DNA from 3 places in the Chitinibacter bivalviorum genome. Region 2 is predicted to be linked to each of the others. Evidence: predicted binding sites of a transcription regulator. Region 2 holds the regulator's gene; each other region holds the start of a gene.
What was found. The regulator FNR, encoded in region 2, switches genes on or off when oxygen is low (the NO sensors DNR and NnrR bind a similar motif). The targets are predictions, from matches to a motif close to TTGATNNNNATCAA.

Region 1 (4,754 bases), 110 kb from region 2:
CTATAGGACGTCGCTGGCGCATAGTTAAACGAATTATCAACGCTTAGCCCCGCTTGCAATTTGCTCGCCCAAATATCGGTCAGCTGGTTTTTGCTCCAGATCGTACCGCTACCATTGCTGCCTTCATCGCGATAATTGTAGGTGTTGGTGGCATACGCATTGTCGTATTGGTTTTTCACCTGCGCGATCAACACACTACCGCCAATTTCATTGCGCTCATTAAAGCTGTGGCTGGCCGATGCTGAAACGCTCAGGTTTTTGTAGCCGTCTTTATCGCTACTGTATTTTTGATATTTGGGTACCGCCAAGGCGCTGATGCCGTCTGTTTGGCTGTACGCTACGCCTAAAGCGTAATGGGTTTGCTCGTTGCCACCGCTGACATTGGCGCTCATATCCCAGCTATTTTCAGTGCCGTAACCAAGTTTGGCACTAGGTTGAAAGCCTTTGCCGCCTTGCTTGGTAAAAATCTGAATCACGCCACCAATGGCGTCTGCGCCGTACAAGCTGGCGGCTGTGCCGCGCAAAATCTCGATGCGATCGATTTGTTCAAGCGGTAAATGCTGCAAAGCCGCCTGACCCGTCGTTGCCGAGCCATAACGGACGCCATCAATCAACACCACGGTTTGCTGCGCGTTCGCGCCACGAATATAGATCGCGCCCGATTTTCCTGCGCCACCGTTGCTGGCCACCTGAATACCGGGCTGGCGAGCGAGCAATTCGGGGAGCGTCGTATTGTTTTGGTTTTCTAATTCGGCCGCATCAATCACGGTCACATCGCCCACCACTTCACGTGCAGGCTGAGCGATACGGGCGGCCGTCACCACCACTTCATCGAGTTGAGTCACTTCGGCATGAGCGGTTGCGGCTAGGGTAGATAAAACAACGAGGTATAACTTGGAAAAGCGCGTATTCATTTAAGTCTCCGGCAATACACCCACAGCGTATTGCATCAATAAAGCGGCAGGAGACTTAAATGGCATCAACAGGAATGTCGCCGGCAATGCGGCTAGAAATCTGTCGCCACGGCCACCCTGCCGTACGTCACAGCTATTGCGCCTGAGCGTAATAACTCGCAAGGCCGGTATCCGGACTCAACAGACTTAATCGATCGCCTTCCCATCGTTGGCATTGCGCCATCATTCCGACAGTGGCTGCGTATTCAAACGCCAGACCGATTCACACTGTTTTACCGTTGCAGGGGCAGTACAGGCATTGAACCTGTTTCCCGTTTAAAGGCGACTTTTAGGATTATCCATACGCCGCCTCACCTTTGCTGGCGCGCATTGTAGCGCAAAGCACTCGCGCCTACCTGTCGCGAATATGACAAATCGATTTAAGTTGCGACTTAGGTTTTTTCAATCGAATACATAGCTAAATACAATCGCCAGCTAAACCGCCGCTGCATTGCTATGTGCTGGGAGTAAGAATATGATTTGGATCAAATTTCACAAATTACTGAAAATTCAAAACTTCCATGAACCTCACTCCACTTATCCAATCTTTCGTGCTGCACTTTGGCGAAATGGGCAGCCATTGGGGCATTAACCGCACCGTCGGCCAGATGTATGCGCTGCTGTTTGTGAGTGAAAAGCCGCTCAACGCCGACGAAATGGCCGAAGCGCTGGGCTTTTCGCGTTCCAATATCAGCATGGGGCTCAAGGAGCTGGTGTCATGGCGTTTGGTGAAATTGCAGCATTTACCGGGCGATCGCCGCGAGTATTACTCCACGCCTGAAGACGTCTGGGTGATTTTCCAAACGCTGGCCGAAGAGCGCAAAAAACGCGAAGTGGACCCAACGCTAACGATGCTGCGCGGTGCGCTGCTTGAATCACCGAGCAACGAGGCCGACCGCCACGCGCAAGCGCGAATGGAACAAATGCACGATTTGATCGACCTGACGACCAGTTGGTTCAGCGATATTCAACGCCTTGACGTTGAAACACTGCAAAAGCTAATGAAACTGGGCTCGCAAGTACAGAAATTTCTCGAATTCAAACAAAAGCTACCTGCCTTTATGGGTGGTAGCGATGCCAATCCGACCAAGGAATAATCATGCTTCCCGATGCCCTACTCGACCCCGTGATACTGGCGCGGATTCAGTTTGCCGCTAATATCACCTTCCACATTTTATTTCCCACCATCAGTATCGCGATGGGCTGGGTACTGCTGTTTTTCAAGCTGCGCTTTAATTCAACGGGTGACGCCAAATGGATGGAGGCGTATGGCTTTTGGGTCAAAATCTTCGCGCTGACCTTTGCGCTGGGCGTCGTGTCCGGCATCACGATGAGTTTTCAGTTTGGCACCAACTGGCCGGGCTTTATGAATACCGTCGGCAATATCGCCGGGCCGCTACTGGCGTATGAAGTATTGACGGCGTTTTTCCTTGAAGCGACCTTCCTCGGCATCATGCTGTTTGGCCAGAAAAAAGTGAGCAATCGCATGCACACGCTGGCGACCGTGTTGGTGGCCGGCGGGACGACCTTGTCGGCGTTCTGGATTATTGTGCTCAATTCTTGGATGCAAACGCCGACTGGCTTTGAAATGATCAATGGTCAGGCGCATGTAACAAGCTGGTTTGAAGTGGTGTTTAATCCTTCGATGCCGTATCGACTCACGCACATGCTGATCGCGTCGGGCTTAACCGTCGCGTTCTTGATTGCAGGCGTGTCGGCGTATCGCTGGCTCAAAGGCCAGCGCATACCCAGTGTGCTGTCCGCGCTCAAAACTGGCGTCGTATTGGCCGCAGCATTGATTCCTTTACAGATTTTTGTCGGCGATATGCATGGCCTGAATACACTCAAACATCAACCGGCCAAAATCGCCGCCGTCGAAGGCATTTGGCATACCGAACACGGCGCGCCATTGATGCTATTCGCGCTGCCGAATGAAGAAACACGCAGCAACGATTACGCGATTGGTATTCCCAAAGTTGCCAGCCTGATTTTGACGCACGATATCAATGGCGAAATCAAAGGCCTCAATGAATTTGCCGAGCATCCGCCCGTGGCAAAAGTATTTTGGGCTTTCCGCATTATGGCAGGGGTGGGTATGTTGATGCTACTGGCGAGCTGGCTGGCGGTGTGGCAGATACGTCGCCAAGGTGAACCAACACCGTTAGTGAGCAAACTGCTGATCGCCATGACCTTTAGCGGTTGGGTCGCCACAGTGGCAGGTTGGTACGTCACCGAAATCGGCCGCCAGCCGTGGCTGGTGCAAGGCGTACTCAAAACCGCCGACGCGGCATCCCATGTACCGGGCGGAATGATTTTATCGACGCTGATTATGTATCTGGCGCTGTATGTCTTCTTGCTGATTTCGTATATCTCAGTCGTGTTTTATCTGGCCAAAAAGGCCGGGGCGGCGGAACAGGAGAATCAATAATGCTCAATACCATTGATCTAGCCTACTGGCTGCCCGTCATCTTCGCCGCACTGATGGTGATTTCGATGTTCGCCTATGTCATTCTCGACGGGTATGACCTTGGCGTTGGCATATTGCTTGAATTTGAGAAAGATACCCAAGAGAAAGACAAAATGATCGCGTCGATTGGCCCTTTTTGGGATGCCAATGAAACGTGGCTGGTGCTTGGCGTGGGCTTATTGTTGGTCGCCTTCCCGCTGGCGCATGGCGTGATTCTGGGGGCGCTGTACTTGCCCGTCGCATTGATGCTGCTGGGCTTGATTTTGCGCGGTGTCGCTTTTGATTTTCGCGTCAAAGCCAAAGCGCATCATCAGGCGATGTGGAATACCTTGTTTTTTGCCGGTTCGTTGCTCGCCGCCGTCTCGCAAGGCGTGATGCTTGGACGTTATATCACTGGCTTTGCCCCCGGCTGGGGCGCTTGGGGCTTTGCCCTGCTGGTGGGCGCCAGTTTAGCCGCGGCGTATGCATTGCTCGGCGCGGGTTGGCTGATGATGAAATCGACTGGCCCATTGCAACAGCGCGCAGTGCGCTGGGCACAAGGCAGTTTGTGGCTAGCGGCTTTGGCTACCATTTTGGTATCGATCGCGACACCATGGATCAGCCCGCGCGTATTTGCGCTGTGGTTTAGCATGCCCAATATTGTCTTGCTCGCACCAGTACCGATTTTCACCGCGGCACTCTTTGCGGTCATAGCGTATGCACTACCCAAATTGGCTGCGCGCCAGCAGCAAGGCAACGATAATTTTTGTTGGCTGCCTTTTGCCGCAACCGTTGGGATTGTGGTGTTGGCGTTTTTTGGTCTGGTTTACAGCATCTTCCCGCACTTGGTGATCGACCAGCTCACGATCTGGCAAGCCGCCAGCAGCCCTGAAGCGCTACTGATCATGCTGTTTGGCGCGGCTTTGGTGCTGCCGACAATCATTGGCTATACGATTTATTCGTACCGCGTGTTCTGGGGAAAAGCGAGCGAGCTGAGTTACCAATAAACTTCAGTCAAACAAAAGGCGACTTCCTTGAGTCGCCTTTTTAACACGCCAGCAATTTATTGTTTTACGTCTGACTTTGGTTTTAACTTGTCAAAATTGATGTCGTTCGTGCAGTTAAATGCGCCACTAGTCCAGCGGCTTGGCCCCAGCCAATTGTTCAAGTAATAAAACAAAGTGTCTGCCGAGTAACTTTGTGGCTCAAGTTGAGCGGGCAGCTTATCCGCCCATTGCCATGCTCGGGCCAGCTCAAATGCGTACTCAAGTGGTTGCTGCTTTTCATCGTGCCATTTTTTGGCTGTATTTTCATTTGCAGCCGCCGCCTGTGCCTCGGTTGGCGGCTTGAGATAC
Region 2 (4,754 bases):
CGTTTGCAGTGAACCTAGAGTGGCAAAACTGCCCACGCCACCTAGGAATGCACCAATGAGCACATAACCCAGTAGCCGCCCAGCATTAAACCCTAATAAATAGGGCCAACGCGCGCCAGATGGCAGTTGTAAACTAAAGGCTGAAACGATCCCGCCGCACATGCCAATACAATGACCACCACCGAGCAGCCCAGCCAAAAACAAGGCGAGCAGATTAATTTCCAGCATAGGCCAACACACAAAATCAAATCAGGCGAGAATACCTTGCTTGCGTAGTTTTTGTCCGCAAATATTGATCGAATATCATTGCGATCGATCGAATCAGCAAGCGCCCTTTTGCGGTGACAAACAAGCCATCGGCCTCAATCGTGATTAAGCCGTCATCCATTAAAGGCTGTAGCAAAGTGATCTCTTCGGAAAAATAATCCAGAAAATCGATCATATAGCTCACTTCAATCGCCTGATAATACAATTCGAATTGGCACATTAAAGCCTGAATGACTGCGCGGCGAATCAAATCATCGCTATTCATTTGCAGGCCACGGACAACTGGAAACTCGTTGGCATCCAGTTTTTCGTAATACTCTTCAAGTGTTTTCACATTTTGCTGATAATGAGCGCCAATTTTGCCAATTGAAGAGACGCCAAAAGCAAGCAAATCACAGTCCGCATGCGTCGAATAGCCCTGGAAATTACGTTGCAGACGCCCCCGCCGTTGCGCAACAGCCAAATCATCATTCGGCAAGGCAAAGTGGTCCATGCCAATTAATACATACCCCGCCTCAATCAATTGCGTGATTGAGTTTTGCAAGATATCGAGCTTAACATCGGCACTCGGCAGCTCTGCCTCATTAATACGACGCTGCGGCATAAACCGCTCTGGCAAATGCGCATAATTGTATAAAGCAATACGATCAGGACGGAGCGTTAACACACGCTCAATGGTTTTCGCGAGCGATTCTGCCGTTTGCTTGGGTAAACCATAGATGAGATCCACACTCACAGACTTAAACCCATGCATGCGTGCGGCTTCAATCACCGAGCGTGTTTCTTGCTCAGATTGAATCCGATTGACAGCCTCTTGCACCGCTGGATTAAAATCTTGAATCCCGACACTCATGCGATTAAAGCCCAGCTCTGCCAAGGTTTTAATCATGGGCTCGCCCACTTTACGGGGGTCGATCTCGATAGAGAACTCGCCCGTGGGCAAGAGGTCAAAATGAGTACGCACGACATTCATTAAACGAGTAAGCTGCGCCTCCGACATAAACGTCGGCGTCCCGCCGCCTAAGTGCAGCTGCCCCACTTTCGGCCGATTGGGCAACTCAGCAGCGTGCATTTCAATTTCTTTTGTAAGATAATTGATATACAAATCAGCTTTGCCAGTGTCTTTTGTAATAATTTTGTTGCAGCCGCAGTAGTAACATACGGTATTACAGAAAGGAATGTGAAAATAAAGCGACAAAGGATTGAGCAAAGCACCAGGCGAGCGTTGCTGCAAAATACCTCGATATTGCTCAGACGAGATTGGGTGAGTAAAGCGGTCTGCAGTCGGATACGAAGTATAGCGAGGCCCTTTTCCGTCATAGCGGACAATCAATTCACGATCAAAATCAACCACCGCCGATCCAGGCAATTGAGCGCTGCTCAAACTATTCAAAATCGTCATTTTTACTCGTTCTCCATACTAGCAGCGGCAGCTTAAAAGCTAGTACAATGATCCAACTTGATTTATATCAAGTCAAATGCAATGACACTGGGGTATCTACCTCTTCAGAGAGTTACAATACTCCTCCTGCACGTTTATTATTCTTGTGAGATTTTCATGATTTCCCCCATTCAAGTACGCGATCTTTCACCTCGCCACCTGCGTAATTCATGCACCAATTGCAGCTTGCGTGAGTTGTGCCTGCCAATGGGATTATCACAAGATGAAATGCAAGAGCTGGACACCATCATCACTCAAGCCCGCCCGATCAAACGTGGTGAAGCGCTGTATCGTGCTGGCGAGCCATTCCGTTCTTTATATGCAATTCGCCTAGGCTTCTTCAAGGCCAGCGTGATTTCAGAAGATGGCCGCGAGCAAGTAACTGGTTTCCATATGTCAGGTGAACTAATGGGCATGGATGCCATCAGCACTGACGTCCACACTTGCGATGCAATTGCACTCGAAGACAGCGAAGTGTGCGAGTTGCCATTTAATGATATTGAAGATTTATCACGCGAAATCCCACTATTGCAACGCCATTTCCACAGAGTGATGAGTCGCGAGATTGTGCGTGACCATGGCGTAATGCTATTACTTGGCAATATGAAGGCTGAAGAGCGTTTGGCTGCGTTTTTATTGAATCTATCGCAACGGTTTGCAATTCGCGGCTATTCTTCAAGCAGCTTCCACTTACGAATGACTCGTGAGGAGATCGGCAGCTACCTCGGCCTCAAATTAGAAACGGTGAGCCGCACCTTATCTAAGTTTCAAGATCAAGGCTTTATCAAAGTACAGAATCGTTTAATTGAATTAGAAAATATTGATAGCCTGAAAAAGCTACTCAATACTTGCCACGATGAATAATTAAGCCCAACAGGGGGTATATTGATGCAAACCCATCTGATTGCCCCCTCTGAGCTCATACCCTCAATTAGCGCTAGACTCAATTTCAGCCCTCCAAGCGGCCAGTACAGTATTCATCCACTAGAGAGCCAAACAGATACACCCAGCCCAGGCTCGAATCTACTGCTCATCCAAGCTCCAAACGCAGCTTACGCCTGCGAATTAAAGCAGCGCTCACACAATTTAGTTGATGCATTTATTATCCCAGCGCCACTGGCACCCTACTATGGGTTTATTACCCTAGTCAGCGGCGATATTGCATCACTCAATTTACACGCTCCCATCTTAAATTCACTTTCACCCATCAGTAATGGCTGGCTACATTGCGGGAATATCGGTGCAGCAAGCTTTATGCATCAGCTATGGCAAGCACTGCTGACACCGCAAGGCACGAATGTTTTTTTAGCGTGGGATGGTGTAGCCCCCACGTCGACGGGCAATACAAATTTCACCTTAACTCAGCCTGATATTTTGGACCAGTTAGCCAAATTTTTGGCGCAGCAGCAATTACAAACCCAGACACTCGCGAGCCTAGCTCGCAGGTACTTGCTTGAGCATCCGCCTAGCCAATTCATCGCCCACCATCCGCAAACTACTCAGTTATTTCCATTTTTACCGCAAAATGAAGCATCACCCGTACATCAACTCGCCAGTCTGCTAGCCCAATACTGAGTTTGAATACTACTTTCACCTATTAAGCAAAAAAAACGCCACCCGAAGGTGGCGTTTTTGCTAACAGAATCAATTATTTTTGTTTGATCGTGTAGAGCGCGGTTTGCCCTGCAATCACGGAGCCAGATGCTAGCTCGGTCAGTGGTGCAAATTGATCCGCATTCGTAAGAACAATTGGGCTAATCATTGATTTGGCATTTGCACCCAAGTATTCAAGATCTAACTCAAGTACGGGTTGTCCTGCCTTCACGAAACTACCTTGTTCAGCCAGACGGGTAAATCCTTGCCCGCCGAGTTTCACAGTTTCGATACCAATGTGCACAATCAGTTCAACACCTGCATCGTTGATCAGAGCAAAAGCGTGATTGGTATTAAAAATCTTAACCAATTGCCCATCACACGGTGCCACTACCAAATTACCCGTTGGTAAAATGGCCACACCATCACCCACAGCTTTAGTTGCGAATGCCGCATCTGGCACATTCTCTAAAGCCACTACTTCACCCGTTAATGGTGAGAGCAGTACGATCTCGCCGGGGTTAGAGGACTTTGGCGCCACGTTAGACTGTGGCGCTGCCTCAATTACTTTTTTGAAGCTTGACCAGCCAGAACAGCACGCAACGAATCAGCAATCAGCTCAGCTTTAGGGCCAACGATGATTTGAACGCTTTGTTTGTTCAGTTTAATTACACCGCTCGCACCCAAGCTTTTGGCAGCCGCTTCGTTTACCAAATCAGCATCAACGACTGACAAACGCAAACGTGTAATGCACGCATCAACATTAGTTACGTTAGCCGCACCACCAACCACAGTTGCATAGGCCATCGCCAATTCAGCAGTGCTACCTGTTGCAGCAGCAGTTACTTCTGGAGTAGCAATCGATTCGATTACGTCATCTTCACGACCTGGTGTTTTCAGGTTCAATGCAGTAATGAATGCACGGAAACCGAAGTAGTACACAGCGAAGAATACAAAGCCTTGCAAGATCAGCATGAACCAATCTTTCGCAAGTGGATTGCGAGAAGACAAGACCATATCCACCAGGCCAGCACTAAAGCCGAAACCTGAAATCCATTGCATAGTTGCAGCAATGTACACAGAAACACCAGTCAGGAACGCATGGAATACATACAACAATGGCGCAACAAACATGAATGAGAATTCAAGTGGTTCTGTTACACCAGTGAAGAATGAAGTCAAAGCAGCAGCAAACATAATTGAAGCTACACGCGCTTTGTTAGCAGGTTTTGCAGTGTGGTAAATTGCCAAAGCAGCACCTGGCAAACCGAACATCATGATTGGGAAGAAACCAGCTTGATACATACCAGTTTTACCCAATACAGCAGTACCTTCAGCCAATGATTTAGCGCCACCCAAGAAGTTAGGGATGTCGTTAATGCCGGCAACGTTGAACCAGAACACTGAATTCAGTGCGTGGTGCAAACCAACTGGAATCAGCAGACGGTTGAAG
Region 3 (4,754 bases), 1.4 Mb from region 2:
GGGTGCAGAGCTGGCGCGATGGTTTCATCGAGATATTCGCAAATCACGGCAGACTCAAAAATCGGCTGATCATCCACCAGCAACAGCGGTGTTTTGCCCAAGGGCGAAATGCGCAAAAACCAATCGGGCTTGTTTGCCAGATCAATATCGACCCGAGTGAAAGGGATGTTTTTTTCCGCCAGCACAATCGCGGCGCGTTGCACATATGGGCACAGAGGGTGGCTGATCAGCGTGAGTTGGGTGGCCATGATGATTCCTGCTTGAGTGGGGGATGGCCTTACTCTAGTATTGCACTTATGCAAGATAAATAGGCATTGCTACAAGCTATGAATGCAAAATTGCAATACAAGCTCAGTGCGGCTGATCTGGAGCTGATCTTGGCGCTGGTGCGTACGCGCAAATTGGCCGAGGCGGGTGAGCGATTGGCGCTGGATGCGTCAACGGTGTTTCGCACTTTGCAGCGTATCGAGCGCGGGCTGGGGGCAAATTTGTTTGAGCGCTCACGCCAAGGCTACGCGCCGGGTGAGTTGGCGCTGGCTTTGGCTGCTCAAGCTGAACAGCTCGAAACGCTGCTGGAAACTGCGCGCGCGAGTGCGCAATTGCAGCCTGATCAGCTGCTTGGCACGGTGCGAATCACCACCACCGATGGCGTCTTGCATCAGCTGGTCGCCCCCGCTTTGCCGCCGCTGTTGCAAGCGCATCCGCAATTGCGCTTCGAGCTGCATGCTGGCAATGAGTTGGCCAGCTTGACGCGACGCGACGCCGATATCGCCGTGCGCGCCACGCAGCGCCCACCTGCACACCTGATCGGCAAAAAACTTGGGCCGATCCGCATGGCACCGTATGCGGCCAAAGCCGCAGCGATCAACTGGGATGATGCGCTGGCAGGGCGAGCCATGTGGATCGCGCCCGACGACGGCTTGCCTGAGCATCCATCGGTGCTGTGGCGGCAGCGCCATTTGCCCAAAATCAGCCCGCAATTTCGGGTGGGCAGCATCATGACGGTGATGGAGCTGATCGCACAGGGCTTGGGGGTAGGGCTGCTGCCGATTTTTATGGGGCAAGCTCACCCCGCACTGGCGCAAATCGACGACGAAATCACCGAATGCCAAACCGAATTATGGCTACTGACCCACGCCGAATCTCGCCACCTGCGGCGGGTCTCGACGGTGTACACGCATTTGGCTGAAAACCTAAAGCTGGTCTAGGGTATTGCTCTGTAATCATTCATCAAGTTAATTTTCTAGTTAATACATAGGGGTAGTATTGGATGTACTCAGCGACTTTTATCTTCACTGCCAAAGAATACGATCACGAATTTCACGCGCTCGACGCGCTGATTGCCACTGCCGCCAAAGAGAGCATCGGCTACATCGGTGAGGAGGCTTGGGAAGACCCCCAAACCGGTCGCATCGCCAATGTGTATTACTGGGAAAACGAGGCGGGTCTGAAAGCGCTGATCGCCCACCCCAAACACATCGAAGCGAAAAAACGCTACAGCGAATGGCTCGGTGGCTATCAGGTCATCATCTCGCAAGTGCTCAAAACCTATGGCGACGGGCAACTGGGGCATGTGCTTAGCCAGCGTGTCGAGGAGTCGGTACTAGGGCAGCGCCAAGCCAACTGATTGATGGAGCAAAGTATTGCAAGATTACAACTGAAAGACAGGGCTTTCATGCTTGTTGAGCTAGATCAAATAATCTAGCCCCTCGCCTCGGCAGTATGTGCTCATTATCCGTGGAGCAACATAATGAGCTTACTGATTGAATGGAATGATGCCCTCTCGGTGGGTATTCAAGAAATCGACGAGCAGCATAAAGTATTAGTCAATTTACTCAATGAGTTACACGATGCCATTCGCCAGCATCACGGACGGGAAGCGTCGGTGGCCATTTTGCAGCGTTTGGCAGATTACACGCGAATTCACTTCACGGTAGAAGAAAGCCTGATGCGTATTTTGGGCTATCCCGATTACGAAGCGCATAAAGGCCATCACGAAGATTTGATCGCTCAGATGAATGATTTGCAAGAGCGCCTCAATAAGGGCGAAGCGATTTCTTTTGAGCTGCTGCATTTTCTCAGAAACTGGCTGACCAACCACATCATGGAAGGCGATCAACGCTATGTGGAGCACTTCCTGTCACGCGGCGCACAAAAGAGCTGGCACAAGAAAAGCTGGCTGGAGCGCTTCTGGTCGTAAGTGCTGCAGCGCAAATGATGGCTGAAATGGACGGGGGCAGCGATGCCCCCTTTTTTTATAGCGTGGCGCTGAGGGTGACCTGCTGTGGCGCCAAACTTGCCTATCTCGCGAACCCTGATCCCATAGGCAAGCAGCGTGGAGGACGATTTGCTTGCCCATGCTGCGAGTGTTTGTAATCTGAGGATTTAGCGATTGAGTTCGACTTCATAGTGGTAGTAATCGCTGCGGAAATAGGACTGAGTCAGCTCGAGTGGGCGGCCATCGGCTAGGTAGGCGACGCGGGTCAGGCGTAGCATGGCCTGCCCACTCGTAAAACCACACTGGATCGCCATGGCTGGATTGCACATCTCTGCACCCACCTCTTCGACTGCACGCCCGATGGTTAATTGATTGGCCGCGAGGCAGGTATACAGCGAATGTTCTACCAGTTGCGGCTCAGGTAGCAAGGCCGCGGGCAAGCTACTGCACTCGTAGCCAATGGCGACATCATTGGCAAGGCGGATACGTTCCAGTCTGGCAATTTTCTCGCCATTATCCAGATCCAAGCGCCATTGCACTTCCCGATCTGGTGTGCAGATCTCTCGTTTGAGCCAGATCGAATTGGGTGTAAAGCCGCGTGCACGGATTAACTCGGAAAAGCCGGTCGGGTGGGTGATGGGCTGATTGATTTTTGGCGTAATCTGGTAATTGACGCCATCGCGACGTACGATCCAGCATTCTTGGGCCAGCATATTGAATGCGGTTTGTACAATACTCGGCATTAAATTGTAGTGGCGGGCAAAGTCGCTTGGCGCGGGTAAATAATCGTCCGCTTTCCATTGCCCAGCAATCACCAGTTGCTTGAGATAATTAAAAAACTGAATCTCGCTGGGTTTGTTGGCTTTATTGGCAGGGGGCAGCGGTAAGCGAAGTTCACTATCGTTCATCAACATGGGCTTTACCTTGTAAGGGACTCTTACCCACTATAGTCAAAGCGAGCAAATATCTCCTAATGCCGATTCTGCTTGCACTTAGCTTGGTAGTGCATTGCGCTGATCAGGACAAAACAGCGTAAAATCCCGCTCAAACGACAACGAGTCTGCTCATGCCTACCTCACTGCACACCAAAATCGCGCAACGCCAATCGGGTATTTTGCTCTACGGCATTACGCCGCCCAAGGCCAATAACACGCCGGAGAAAATGGCTGAGATTGCGGCGCTGCAAATCGAGCGCATTGCGCCGCTGAATGTGGATGGGCTGGTGCTGTATGACATTCAGGATGAGGCCGATCGCACCGATGCGACGCGGCCGTTTCCGTTTATGGCGACACTCGATCCGCTGGTGTATAGCCGCGATTATCTGGCGCCGCTCGATGTGCCAAAGATCAACTACCGCTGCGTGGGCAAGTATTCGCCAGAGGTATTTCGCGCGGATTTGATGGCGATGAACGACGGCGTGTCGGTGTTTGTCGGCGCGGCCTCGCGCGAGCAACAGGTGTCGCTGACCGTAGCGCAAGCGTATGCGCTGCGCCGCGAGACCAATCCTGCGCTGTTGGTCGGCGGTGTGGCGATTCCTGAGCGGCATTTGGTGAAGCACGATGAGCATATTCGCGTCGCGCACAAAGTGACCGAGGGGTGTTCGTTCTTTGTGACGCAATGCGTTTACAACGTCGAGGCGGCCAAAAATTTCCTCTCGGATTACTACTATGCCTGCCAAGCGAGCGGCACAGCGATGGTGCCGATCATTTTCACCATCACACCATGCGGTTCAGTGAAAACGCTGGAATTTATGAAGTGGCTGGGGATTAGTATTCCAAAATGGCTGGAAAACGATCTGGTGCATTCGGGCGATATTCTGGCTAATTCGCTGGAAGCATGTAAGGGTATATTCTCTGAGCTATTGCAATACGCTAATGAGAAAGGAATACCGGTGGGGTGTAATGTCGAGAGCGTAGCGATTCGCAAAGACGAAATCGAGGCATCGCTACAATTGGTACGCGATGTTCAGGCGATGTTTGCGCGCTAAGTGTCATGAATTGAGCGGGCTTGATGGGGGTAGTTATATTTAAAAGCCTTGGATTGCACCAAGGCTTTTTCATTTTGATGCGGTTATGGACAGTGCCGCGAAAGAGTAATTCAAATCTGCAATGCGTTAGTCTGCGATGGGTATCCGGATAATTCACCCTTGTGTATCTGCCTGAATGCCTTATTTTTGTTGGGTTTTGTGCAGACACCCTCTGGTATATGGCAATGTTCTCGGTTTGAGTTGGTGCGGCATAGGCAGCACACCTTGTGTGGTGCAGCAAGAATTTGAGTTTCCGCCGCGGATTACGACTGCAGTGCAATGTGCCAAGGCATTCAGTAGTTACCAACACATCTTGAGAACATCACCATGGTGTCCTTGAGGACAGCAATTTAACCACGCCTTTGCGTGGTTAAATTGCATTAGCGTAGCGGGTTGAGCAGTGCGGGTTGGCCGAATTCAACCAGCTTGGCATTCGATTTCTCGAAATAAGTCCGCCAGAATTGCTGCAGGGCCGCCATTGTTTTTGGGTCGCGATACACGCCTTTAGGT

Region 1: HQ393_RS03760 (GbsR/MarR family transcriptional regulator) is a predicted target of FNR. The motif match lies at 1,429-1,442, and genes of this name have one in related genera.
Region 3: HQ393_RS14565 (bacteriohemerythrin) is a predicted target of FNR. The motif match lies at 1,683-1,696, and genes of this name have one in related genera.

What each region holds. Positions count from the first base shown of each region.
Region 1 covers NZ_CP058627.1:808,763-813,516, reverse strand. The annotation lists gene HQ393_RS03765 (TonB-dependent receptor domain-containing protein) at 1-914, opposite strand, end outside; cobalamin riboswitch at 1,060-1,287, opposite strand; gene HQ393_RS03760 (GbsR/MarR family transcriptional regulator) at 1,475-2,050, shown strand; gene HQ393_RS03755 (cytochrome ubiquinol oxidase subunit I) at 2,053-3,381, shown strand; gene HQ393_RS03750 (cytochrome d ubiquinol oxidase subunit II) at 3,381-4,406, shown strand; gene HQ393_RS03745 (M16 family metallopeptidase) at 4,463-4,754, opposite strand, start outside.
Region 2 covers NZ_CP058627.1:916,587-921,340, reverse strand. The annotation lists gene HQ393_RS04210 (sulfite exporter TauE/SafE family protein) at 1-228, opposite strand, end outside; gene hemN (oxygen-independent coproporphyrinogen III oxidase) at 245-1,669, opposite strand; gene fnr (fumarate/nitrate reduction transcriptional regulator Fnr) at 1,826-2,572, shown strand; gene HQ393_RS04195 (hypothetical protein) at 2,597-3,283, shown strand; gene HQ393_RS04190 (PTS sugar transporter subunit IIA) at 3,357-3,842, opposite strand; gene nagE (N-acetylglucosamine-specific PTS transporter subunit IIBC) at 3,866-4,754, opposite strand, start outside.
Region 3 covers NZ_CP058627.1:3,062,544-3,067,297, forward strand. The annotation lists gene HQ393_RS14550 (glutathione S-transferase family protein) at 1-248, opposite strand, end outside; gene HQ393_RS14555 (LysR family transcriptional regulator) at 327-1,208, shown strand; gene HQ393_RS14560 (antibiotic biosynthesis monooxygenase) at 1,271-1,627, shown strand; gene HQ393_RS14565 (bacteriohemerythrin) at 1,751-2,200, shown strand; gene HQ393_RS14570 (GntR family transcriptional regulator) at 2,386-3,132, opposite strand; gene HQ393_RS14575 (methylenetetrahydrofolate reductase) at 3,285-4,205, shown strand; gene HQ393_RS14580 (hypothetical protein) at 4,625-4,754, opposite strand, start outside.